One region of the Methylobacterium sp. 142-1Y genome, then DNA from elsewhere that is predicted to be linked to it. Evidence: riboswitches for the same ligand, from Rfam matches in the RefSeq annotation. Region 1 holds a riboswitch; each other region holds the start of a gene.
What was found. Region 1 has a riboswitch for cobalamin ahead of AC3AOF_RS15040 (TonB-dependent receptor). Riboswitches for the same ligand answer to the same signal wherever they lie in the genome.
Positions count from the first base shown of each region.

Region 1 (3,202 bases):
GCCGCCTCTCCGGGCAGGCGGGACTCGTAGAAGTAGGTGATCTGGTCGGCCCGGGCGTTCGTCAGGTTGAGCACGTCGAGGGCGAGGCTCACGCCATTGTCGAAGGCGTAGCCGATCCGGCCGTTGAGCAGGGCGGTCGGCTTCGAGCGCACCGAGTTGTCCTCGATCAGGGGCCGGGGGCCGAAATAGCGGAAGCGCAAGCTACCGAACCAACCCTGGCCCTCGCCGAACGTGACGCCCGCCGAGGCGATGGTGGTCGGTGCCTCCGGCACGCGCTGGCCGACGGGGTCATGGTCGGAGAAGCGTGCGTTGGTGATCGTCAGGTCGCCCTCCAGCCGCAGCCAGGGCGTGAGGGCGTAATGGTTGCTCCACTCGATGCCGAAACGGCGGGTCGGCCGGCTCGGCTCGGTGGTGCCGGTGTCGCCTTGGAAGAGGTTCTCGGAAGCGAAGTCGAGCCGGAACAGCGCGAGGCTCGTCTCCAGCCCGGCGATGGAGCGATTGCGGATCCCGACCTCGTAGCCCGTCGAGGGGACCAGGAAGGGCGAGCGGCTGATGTTGAACAGCGGGCTTGCCGGATCGACCGTCGCGGTGACGCCGCGGACGTCGTTCGAGTGGAAACCGCCGCCGTAGTTCAGGTAGATCTCGGTATCCGCCCACGGCCCGAACACCGCCCCGAGCTTCGGGTTGACGATGCTGTCGCGAGCGCGGCCCGAATTCGCCGGGGTGTCGGAGCGGACATCGGCGTAGTAGCCGTCGGCTCGGAAGCCGACGCTGGTGCGCAGCCAGTCGGTCCAGCGCACCCGGTTCTCGTAGTAGAACGCGGCGCTCGCTTCCAACACGTGGTCGTCAAGCACCGTCGAGCGGGTTTGCCGTGCCGTTGTGTTGAACAGCCCGACCCGGATGTCGTCGGTGCGGGTCTGGACACCAATCTCGTTCTCCATCGGCAACCCGAACAGGTCGCCTTGGAAGACCCTGGAGATCTCGCCACCGCCGAGCACGCGGGCATCGCGCTGGCGGAACTGGTCGCCGTTGACGGGGTCGTTGAGGAAGTAGGTGAGGTTGTTCCAGAGGTTCATCTGGTAGCGGATCACGTAGGCCGAGGCCCGGGTGATGCCGCCGGCATCCGACTGGCTCCAGCGCCCGGAGAGCGAGAAGCGCCCGGTATCGCCGCCATCAGTCGGATCCAGCGTGCCGTAGCGGCCGATGATGCCCTCCGCCACCGCTCGCTCCGGGATCTGGTTGGTGGCGTTCCACTTGGCCCAGTAGGCCATGCCGGTGACGGCGAATCCGTCGGTCGCGGTGCCCTGGCTGTAGCGGGCGACGCCGTTGAGCTTGCGAAGGGCATCGGGCACGACCCATGGCCCGTCATAGGTCTGCGCTTCGCCTGCCACGAGGAGGTTTCCCGCACCGAGCGGAACGGAGGCGGCCGAGAGCCCTCGCTTGAAGCCGAAGCTGCCCAGCGTGGTGAGCGCGATGTTGCGGTCGAGTTTGTCGAGATAGTCGATCCGCACCGACCCCGCCGAGGCGAAGTCGCCGTCGCGGACGAAGTACGGCCCCTTGTGGAACTCGACCGCGCCGACGAGCTCGGGGATCAGGAAGTTGAGGTCGGCGTAGCCCTGGCCATGGGCGTGGGTGCGCATGTTCACCGGCATACCGTCGACGTGGATGGCGATGTCGGTGCCGTGGTCGAGGTTGAAGCCGCGCAGGAAGAACTGGTTGGCTTTGCCCTCGCCGGAATGCTGGGTGACGATCAGGCCCGGCACGGATTCCAGCACCTCGCCCGGGCGAGTGATCGGGCGGCTGTTGATCGCTGCGCCGCTGATGATGCCCGCGCTCGCCGCGTCGACGGGGCGCAGCCCGCCGCCGATGCCGGTGGTGCCACCAGGATAGCCGGCGCTGGCGGCCCCAGCCACGCTGGGAAGCGGCGCCGTCACCTCGATTTCGTCGAGACGGATCTCGTCTTGGGCAAAGGCAGATGCAGGGAGGCTGACCGCGGCGAGAGCCGCGAGGAACAAGGAACGGGAGACGGCGGTCACAAGGGAGCCTTTACGGCAGTGGCACGTCACCGTGGAGGCACCGGAACACCCCGTCCGGCGCGGCCCACATGTGACCACGGCTGACGGCCGGTCTCCTGGCTCGCGGGTCACCGCCCTCCATCGTCTTCCCGGGATGACCCCAGTGACGTCGGTGATGCAGGGCTCGCCGCTCACAGTTGCGGGGGCAGCTGCGGATTAGGACCTGGGCCCTCACCGCATTCCCTTTTAATCCCCATAGGGAACCGTCGAGCCCAGCTACGCGGCGATACGGCACGCGGTCAAGTGAGGCGGCGCGCGGCGGCGCAGGCACCACCGATGCCGGCGAATGCTGCGGTGGAGTTTGCTTCGGCACGAAAAAAGCCGGGTTGGGGAAGATCCCCACCCGGCTTCCAATGCTTCAGCGGGTGACCGCACGCGCGCGGATGACCCGCACGCCATCGTCGTTGACATCCTAGCGCATGAGCACCGGAGTGAGATGGCGCCCCGTGGACCCGGCCGGCCTTGGAATACGACGGTTCCAGTGCGTGGCCACCAGTGCAGGATTTCGCCTTCATCTGAGCGGAACCGATGCAGTCCCTCGCGGTCGTGCCATGACCAATCCCCGAACACCCCGCAGTCGAGGGCGGCATTTTGCAGGTCCAGCAGCGAGCCATTGTGTTTCAGTTTCATCGTGCGATCTCCGGCGCCGGCAAAAGTTCCGGCGAAGATTATTTTACCGAGTCGTGGTTTGGCCTAATGGGACACCTAAATCTGGGACCTCCAGGCTGCAGAGGCTTTGACGGCCTGACGCAGGACGGGCCGTCCGGCGCCGCCGGCCAACGTGACCCGGGCTCGCCTCGTCCCTGAGGCTGCCTACGAAGGCACGCTGCTGGCCGGTCTACGCAACGCATCCCGCGGCGCCTCGAGTCGTGTGCTGTTCACGCGATTCGGCGGGGGTGCCCCTGGCAACGCGGACGCCTAGTTCGACGCCGCCATTCTGCGGGCGCTGCTGCTAGAACGACGGCACAACCTTAAACGCGCATATTGTCACCCATAGCCCCCCAATTTCAGGCCTTCGGCGTTTCGTAGATCGTTACCCGTCCGAGATAATTTGCTGACTAAACTGTCTGCACTACGCCGTACGATATCATAATCTAATTGTTCTATCTGGGTTCGGCGCTGATATC
Region 1 is NZ_CM173224.1:3,311,328-3,314,529, forward strand. It holds gene AC3AOF_RS15040 (TonB-dependent receptor) at 1-1,934, opposite strand, end outside; cobalamin riboswitch at 2,105-2,298, opposite strand.

Region 2 (3,202 bases), 1.2 Mb from region 1:
GCGCGGGAGGGATGCGGGCAACGACACCCTTGCGGAATTCCTGCGGACGCGCGCGCCAGGGCACGATGCCGTCCGGGGTCCCGGCATAGAGGCCGATGCCGTCGAGGATAGTGTCGGCGGCGATGTTCGGGTCGAGGTCGCCGTAGACGTAGGTCCAGCGGCCCGGGCTCGCGACCGCGACCGTGCAGGGCCGCTTGCAGACCGAGAGGCATTCCACCGGCTCGATCCGGATCGGCGCCCCGGGCCGGGCCGCGAGGGCCTGCGCCAGCGCGTCGTGCAGGCGGGCCCCGGCGCGGGGACCTTCGCCTGTATCGGCGGCGTCGCGGCAGGTGGTGCAGACGTAGAGGGTGACGGGTTCGCTCACGCGGCCACCTCGCTGCGGCGAGCGACGCCTTTCGACCCGCTCACCGCCTCCCAGGCCCAGCCGAAGGCGAGGCCGAGCACGGCCCAGAAGGCGAAGCCGATCGCCAGCGACCGGGCCGCGAACTGCGCCGCGAAGACCGGCGGCATCGCGGAGATCTCTTCGGGCCCGTGCGGGGCGCCCCAGACATGCGGCGCGACGATGAGGGCGAGGCCGAGGCCGATCGCGGCCGGCCCGCGGCGGATTGCCACCAGGTAGAGGCCGATCGCCGTGGCGAGCGCGGTCGCCACCCACCAGAGCTGGCGCGATTCGAGCCCTGCCGCGGCGATGCCGGGCAGTTCCGGCGGCAGCCCGATCGCCGGAGCCAGGCTGGCGGCGAGAAAGCCGCCGATGCCGAACTTCAGCGCCTCGGAGGGCGTCACCGCGCGGCCGGTCGCGACCAGCACGGCGCCGAGAAGCAGCGCGTAGCCGACGCCGCTCACCAGGGTGGCGAGCGCCGTGAAGGCGAGGCGCGGCAGGCCGGGCGCCGGCTGCCATTGCGGCTCGGCCCCATGGTCGTGGCCCGCATGGGCGAGCACGATCAGCGGGTTGGCGAAGGCGTGACGGGCGGGGGCGACGGCCTCGGCGGTCTCGTATTTCTCCGCCGCCAGGATCAGCGGCGAGGTGAGGGCGAATTGCAGCGCGGAGGCCACGCATGCGGCCAGGAAGCCGGCGACCAGGGCCGCGGCGAGCAGACGTTTCGTCATGGGAGGATCACCTGCACGACCAAAGGGCCGCGGGCCCACGCCCGGTCAGGGCGCAGGCCGCACGGCCCGAAAGGATTCGGCCCTGGTCAGTGGCAGGGGAAGTTGGCGGAGTGGCGCCAATCGTGCGCGGCGTTGTGCAGGGCGACCACCGGCGCGAAGCCGGAGACGAACAGCAGGCCGACGCCGAGGGTGGCGGCGAGGAGGACGGCGCTCAGGCGCTCGCCGACCAGGGCGGGGGAGAGAGACCGGGTGATCGCGACCATGACGAACTCCTGCCGCCCCACCGGCGGCGTCGAGAGAGAAGGGGTGACGGCAGGTCTCCTGGCTCGCGGCCTCGTGCCGGCCCACCGCCTTCCCGGATCGCTCCAGTGGCCGATGGCGGACCGTGTTCGACCGCTCACAGTTGCGGGGGCAGCCGCGGCCCGCCGGAGGCTTCCGGCTTCCGCGTTCCCTTTTCACCTCGTCACCGAGGCACCGTCGCGCCGACCCTAGCGGGTCGGGAACGGGCTTGCAATCGACGCCGGCTGCCGCGACACCTCCGGCCCCGAGGTTTTCGATGCCAGATTTCGACGAGGAGAGGCCCGTGCCGGACCGGAATCGCGCCGCCCCGCGCCTGACCCTGGTGCTGGGCGGCGCCCGCTCGGGCAAGAGCCGCTACGCCGAGGGGCTGATCGAGGCGCAAGCAGGCCCCTGGCGCTACGTCGCGACGGCGCAAGCCTGGGATGACGAGATGGCTGCTCGCATCGCCGAGCACCGCACCCGCCGGCCCCCGCCCTGGGAGACGGTCGATGCGCCCCGCGACCTCGCAACGGTGATCCGGGGAGCGCCGGCCGGCCGGCCCGTGCTGGTCGATTGCCTGACCCTGTGGCTGACCAACGCGATGCTGGACGAGGCGGCCGACCTGGCGGCGGAACGCGATTCTCTGATCGAGGCGTGCAAGGCGGCACCGGGGCCGCTGGTGCTGGTCTCGAACGAGGTGGGGTTCGGCATCGTGCCGGAGAATGCGCTCGCCCGCCGGTTCCGCGACGAAGCCGGCCGCCTTCATCAACGTCTCGCCACCATCGCCGACCGGGTGGTGCTGGTGGTGGCGGGGCTGCCGATGATCATCAAGGGAGACGATCGATGAGCGGAGACGAGGCGGCGCGCCACCGCGCCAAGATGGAGAAGCGCAAGGCGGTGCAGGATGCCGAGGTGGCGGGCAAGACGATCGAGAAGGGCCTGCTCATCGTCCATACCGGCCCGGGCAAGGGCAAGTCGACCGCCGCCTTCGGGCTTATGCTGCGCGCGCTCGGCCGCGGCTGGCGGGTCGGGGTGGTGCAGTACATCAAGGGCGCCTGGGAGACCGGCGAGCGCTTCGCCCTGGAGCGTTTCGCCGATCAGGTCGCCTGGCACACGATGGGGGAGGGCTTCACCTGGGAGACCCAGGACCGCGACCGCGACGTGGCGGCGGCGCGTGCCGCCTGGACGCAGACCGAGGCGCTGATGGCCGATCCGACCGTCCGGCTCCTGATCCTCGACGAGCTCAACATCGCCTTGCGCTACGACTACCTGCCGCTCGCGGAGGTGGTGGAGGCCTTGAGCCGGCGCCGGCCGGACCTGCACATCGTGGTGACGGGCCGCAACGCCAAGCCGGAGCTGATCGCCGCCGCCGATCTCGTGACCGAGATGGGGCAGGTCAAGCACCACTTCGCCGCCGGGGTGAAGGCCCAGGAGGGGATCGAGTTCTGATCGACGCGTTCCGATTGACGACCCGGGCCGGATCGGCGTAGAGGCTCGGCCATGACCAGCCTCTTCCTGTCCGGACTCTATTACGCGCCGCTCAGTTAAGCGGCAGGGTGCTCGTCATCTCTCAACCGCTGCGACATGCCGGCGGTTGAGGCTCCAGGATACCAGGACCCGCCGGCCTCGCTCCCATCCGAGGTCTCCCGTGCCGTCCTCCCCCATCCCGCTTCCCGCCCTCGGCCTGATCGGCTTCGGCGCCTTCGGCCACCTCGTCGCCACGCATCTGGCGCCGCTGTTCTCGCTGCGGGTCCACGACCCGTTCGCGCCCGATTCCGCCTTCGCGGCGGCCGGCGTCGCGCGGTGCGGCCTCGCC
Region 2 is NZ_CM173224.1:4,536,578-4,539,779, forward strand. It holds gene AC3AOF_RS20750 (DUF1636 family protein) at 1-364, opposite strand, end outside; gene AC3AOF_RS20755 (CbtA family protein) at 361-1,107, opposite strand; gene AC3AOF_RS20760 (CbtB domain-containing protein) at 1,194-1,370, opposite strand; cobalamin riboswitch at 1,402-1,601, opposite strand; gene cobU (bifunctional adenosylcobinamide kinase/adenosylcobinamide-phosphate guanylyltransferase) at 1,664-2,233, shown strand; gene cobO (cob(I)yrinic acid a,c-diamide adenosyltransferase) at 2,230-2,835, shown strand; gene AC3AOF_RS20775 (prephenate dehydrogenase/arogenate dehydrogenase family protein) at 3,035-3,202, shown strand, end outside.
Region 2: it holds a riboswitch for cobalamin, as region 1 does, so the genes downstream of both, AC3AOF_RS20760 (CbtB domain-containing protein) here and AC3AOF_RS15040 (TonB-dependent receptor) in region 1, are expected to answer to the same signal.

Region 3 (3,202 bases), 2.1 Mb from region 1:
CCGGTAAACGACACCGCGGCGCCGTTGATCGTCTGGGCGAAGTTGTCGTAGCGGGCCCGCAGCAGGGCGGTGTTGGCCTCGATGCGCCACGCATCGGACAATTGGTAGGCGAAGGCGACCTCGACGCCGCGGGACGACTGGCTGCCGACCTGGGCCACCTCCGTCGGCCGGTCGGGGATCGGGGTCAGCAGGTTGTCCTTGCGGATGTGGTAGGCGGCGAAGGTCCACTCGCCGCGGCCATTGTCGAACAGGCCCTTGGCGCCGGCCTCGACCTGTTCGCCGGTGGCGAGCTGGAACTGCGATTGCGCCACGCTGGTGGTGATCAGGCTGCCGAGGGGATCGGCGGCGGTGGCGTATTGCGCGTAGAGGGCGAGGTCGGGCGTCGGATTGTAGACGGCGGCGACGCGGGTGCTGACGGAATCGAAGGTCTTCTCGAAGGCGGTCGACGCGAGCGGCCGGTTCACCGCCACCCGGGGGGCGTCGTAGCGGACCCCCGTGACCAGGGCGAATTGTGGCGTCAGCTCCAGCCGGTTCTCGGCGAAGACCGAGGCCTGGCGGGTGCGCGAGACGATGTCGGTGCGGGTGCCCGTGAGGTTGATGAAGCGCCCTTGGGCGAAATTGTACGGATCGACGACGCTCTCGCCGTCGAAGGGGGAGTTGCTGTCGCGGCGGAAATCGACGTGGTTGACGTCGAAGCCCAGGACCGTCGACGTCTTGAACCCGAACAGGCTGCCGCGGAACGTGGCATCGAGGCGGTTGCCGATCTGCTCCTCGTGATGGAAGATCTCGATATAGTCGCTGCGCTGGATCAGGCCGGTCGCCGGCTGGTAGGTATATTGCTCGACGTCGCGCCAATGCCGCTCGGTCGAGAGGCGGTAGGCGGTGTTGCGGATCGTGATGTCGGGAGTCGGGTTCCACTCGGTGCGCAACTGCGTCCAGTTGTCGAACCAGGCGATCTGCGAATCCCGGATGTTGTAGTTGGTGAAGCGCAAGCGGTCGGGTACCCGGCCGCCGACGAGCGGCGAGCCCCAGTAGCGGGTCGGCTCGTTATAACCGAGGTCGTGCGAGAGCGTGACGCTCAGGTCGGGCGCCGCCCGCCAGGTCACCGCGGCCGAGAGGGCGAGATTGCGGAAATCGCCGTCGGGCTTCACCCAGCCGTCGGCCCAGTTGCCGCTGAGATTGAACCGGTAGGCCAGGTTCTCGCCGACCGGCCCGCCGCTGTCGAGGGCGAGGCGTGCCAGGCCGTCCGAGCCGATCGCCGCCCGCGCCTCGCCGATGGGCGTGAAGACCGGCTTCTTCGGCACCACGTTGATGATGCCGCCGATCGCGCCCTCGCCGTAGAGCACCGAGGCCGGGCCGCGCAGGACCTCGATCCGCTCCGCCGACCAGGTGTCGAACGGGAAGGTGACCGTACCGGCCCCGACATAGAGCCGCGTGCCGTCGTAGAGCTGCTGCACCGAGCCGGCCCCGGCGAAGCCCCTCGCCGTGAAGGCGAGGTTGCCGTTGCCGGGCGCCGCGATGCTGGTGATGCCGACGGCGTTCTGGGTCACCGCCTCCTCGACGGTGTTCTGGCCCCGGGCCCGGACGGTCTCGCCGCTGATGATGTCGAGGCTCGCCGGGGTCTCGAGCGGGGTGAGGCCGAGGCGGGACCCCGAGCGCGACGGCGTCGCGAGGTTGAGGCCGGGCGCGGCCTCCTCGCGGTTGCGGCCCCCCGCGACGTCGATGCGGTCGAGGCTGATCTCCTCGGCGCAAGCAGGGGCGGCAACGAGCAGGACGGTGGCGGCGAGGGCGGTGGAGCGACGGGCGCGGAGCGCGGGCATGGAAGAGTCCAGGGCAGGATGGCGCCCCGTCCGTAGCCGGTCTCGCAAAAAATGTAACGTTATAAAGTTACATTTCCACTCTCCCGGACGATCTGCAGGACGCATTGCGCGCGTCCTGTCGGCGGATCGGGAGGGGAGGGGAGCGAGCATGGCGGGACGGCGCGAGGCTGTGGCACGTCACCGCGAACGACAGCGGGGCGAAGGCTCCTCGCCTCTCGCCTCGACACCCATCAGGACACCCCGCCCGACGTGCTCGCGTGTGACCACGGCTGACGGCAGGTCTCCTGGCTCACGGGTCAGCGCCTGCCATCGTCTTCCCAGGGAGCGTCGAGGATCCCCAGTGACGTAAGGTGATGGAAGGCTCGCCGCTTACAGTTGCGGGGGCAGCCGCGGCTTCGGGCTCGTCACCCTCACCGCGTTCCCTTTTGATCCCCGGAGGGAACCGTCGGAGGCAAGCTTAGCGATTCGGTTACGAAGGAGCAATGGTGATCGCGCGGTCGCTCACGGGGGCGATGCGCGGCGCCTCGCCGGATGGGCCGCCCGCGCAGTGGCGATCCGGTCCACTGTCCCCCCGGTCGATGGCGCAACGCGGCGCGGAGCCCGGCGACCTGTCGCAACGGCAGACTTGACGCCCTAAAATATTAGTGCACCAATGGATGAAAGTATGGAGCGATCCGTCGTCGCTCAAGGGCCGGCAGAGCCCGCAGGCAGCAAAACGGGGGAAACATGACGATCACACGCCGCAATGCGGTCGCGGGGCTCGCGGCCGGGGCGGGGCTCGTCCTCGGCGGGCGCGCCTGGGCGAACCTCGCCCTGCCGACCTCGCCCGTCGTCGTCACGGTGGTGGATGTCGCGGGCAACCTGGCGCTCACCCAGAAGGCGATCGAGGCCTATCGCCGGGCAAAGCCCGGCATCGTCTCGCGCTTCGCCTTCACCAAGGCACCGGCGCCGGAACTGCCCTCGAAGCTGAAGGCCCAGCAGGCCGCCGGCCGGGTCGACATCGACCTCGTGCTCACCGGCACCGACGGCATCGCCGCCGGCATCGAGCAGACGCTGTGGATCGACCTGAAGCCCTATGCCGGCCAGTTGCCGAAGCCCGCCGACATCTATCAGCCCGCCGCGCTCAGGCTGAACGGCCTGGCGCAGGGCCAGGGCCTGTGCGTCGCCTGGTACCCGTCGGGCCCGCTGATCGAGTACATGCCCGAGCGGGTGAAGACGGTGCCGACGAGCGCCGAGGAGCTTCTGGCCTGGGCGCGCCAGAACAAGGGCAAGTTCATGTATGCCCGTCCGGCCAATTCCGGTCCCGGTCGCACCTGGATCATGGGCCTGCCCTACATCCTCGGCGACAAGGACCCCAAGGACCCGGACAAGGGCTGGGACAA
Region 3 is NZ_CM173224.1:1,193,567-1,196,768, reverse strand. It holds gene AC3AOF_RS05665 (TonB-dependent receptor) at 1-1,820, opposite strand, end outside; cobalamin riboswitch at 2,078-2,282, opposite strand; gene AC3AOF_RS05660 (extracellular solute-binding protein) at 2,547-3,202, shown strand, end outside.
Region 3: it holds a riboswitch for cobalamin, as region 1 does, so the genes downstream of both, AC3AOF_RS05665 (TonB-dependent receptor) here and AC3AOF_RS15040 (TonB-dependent receptor) in region 1, are expected to answer to the same signal.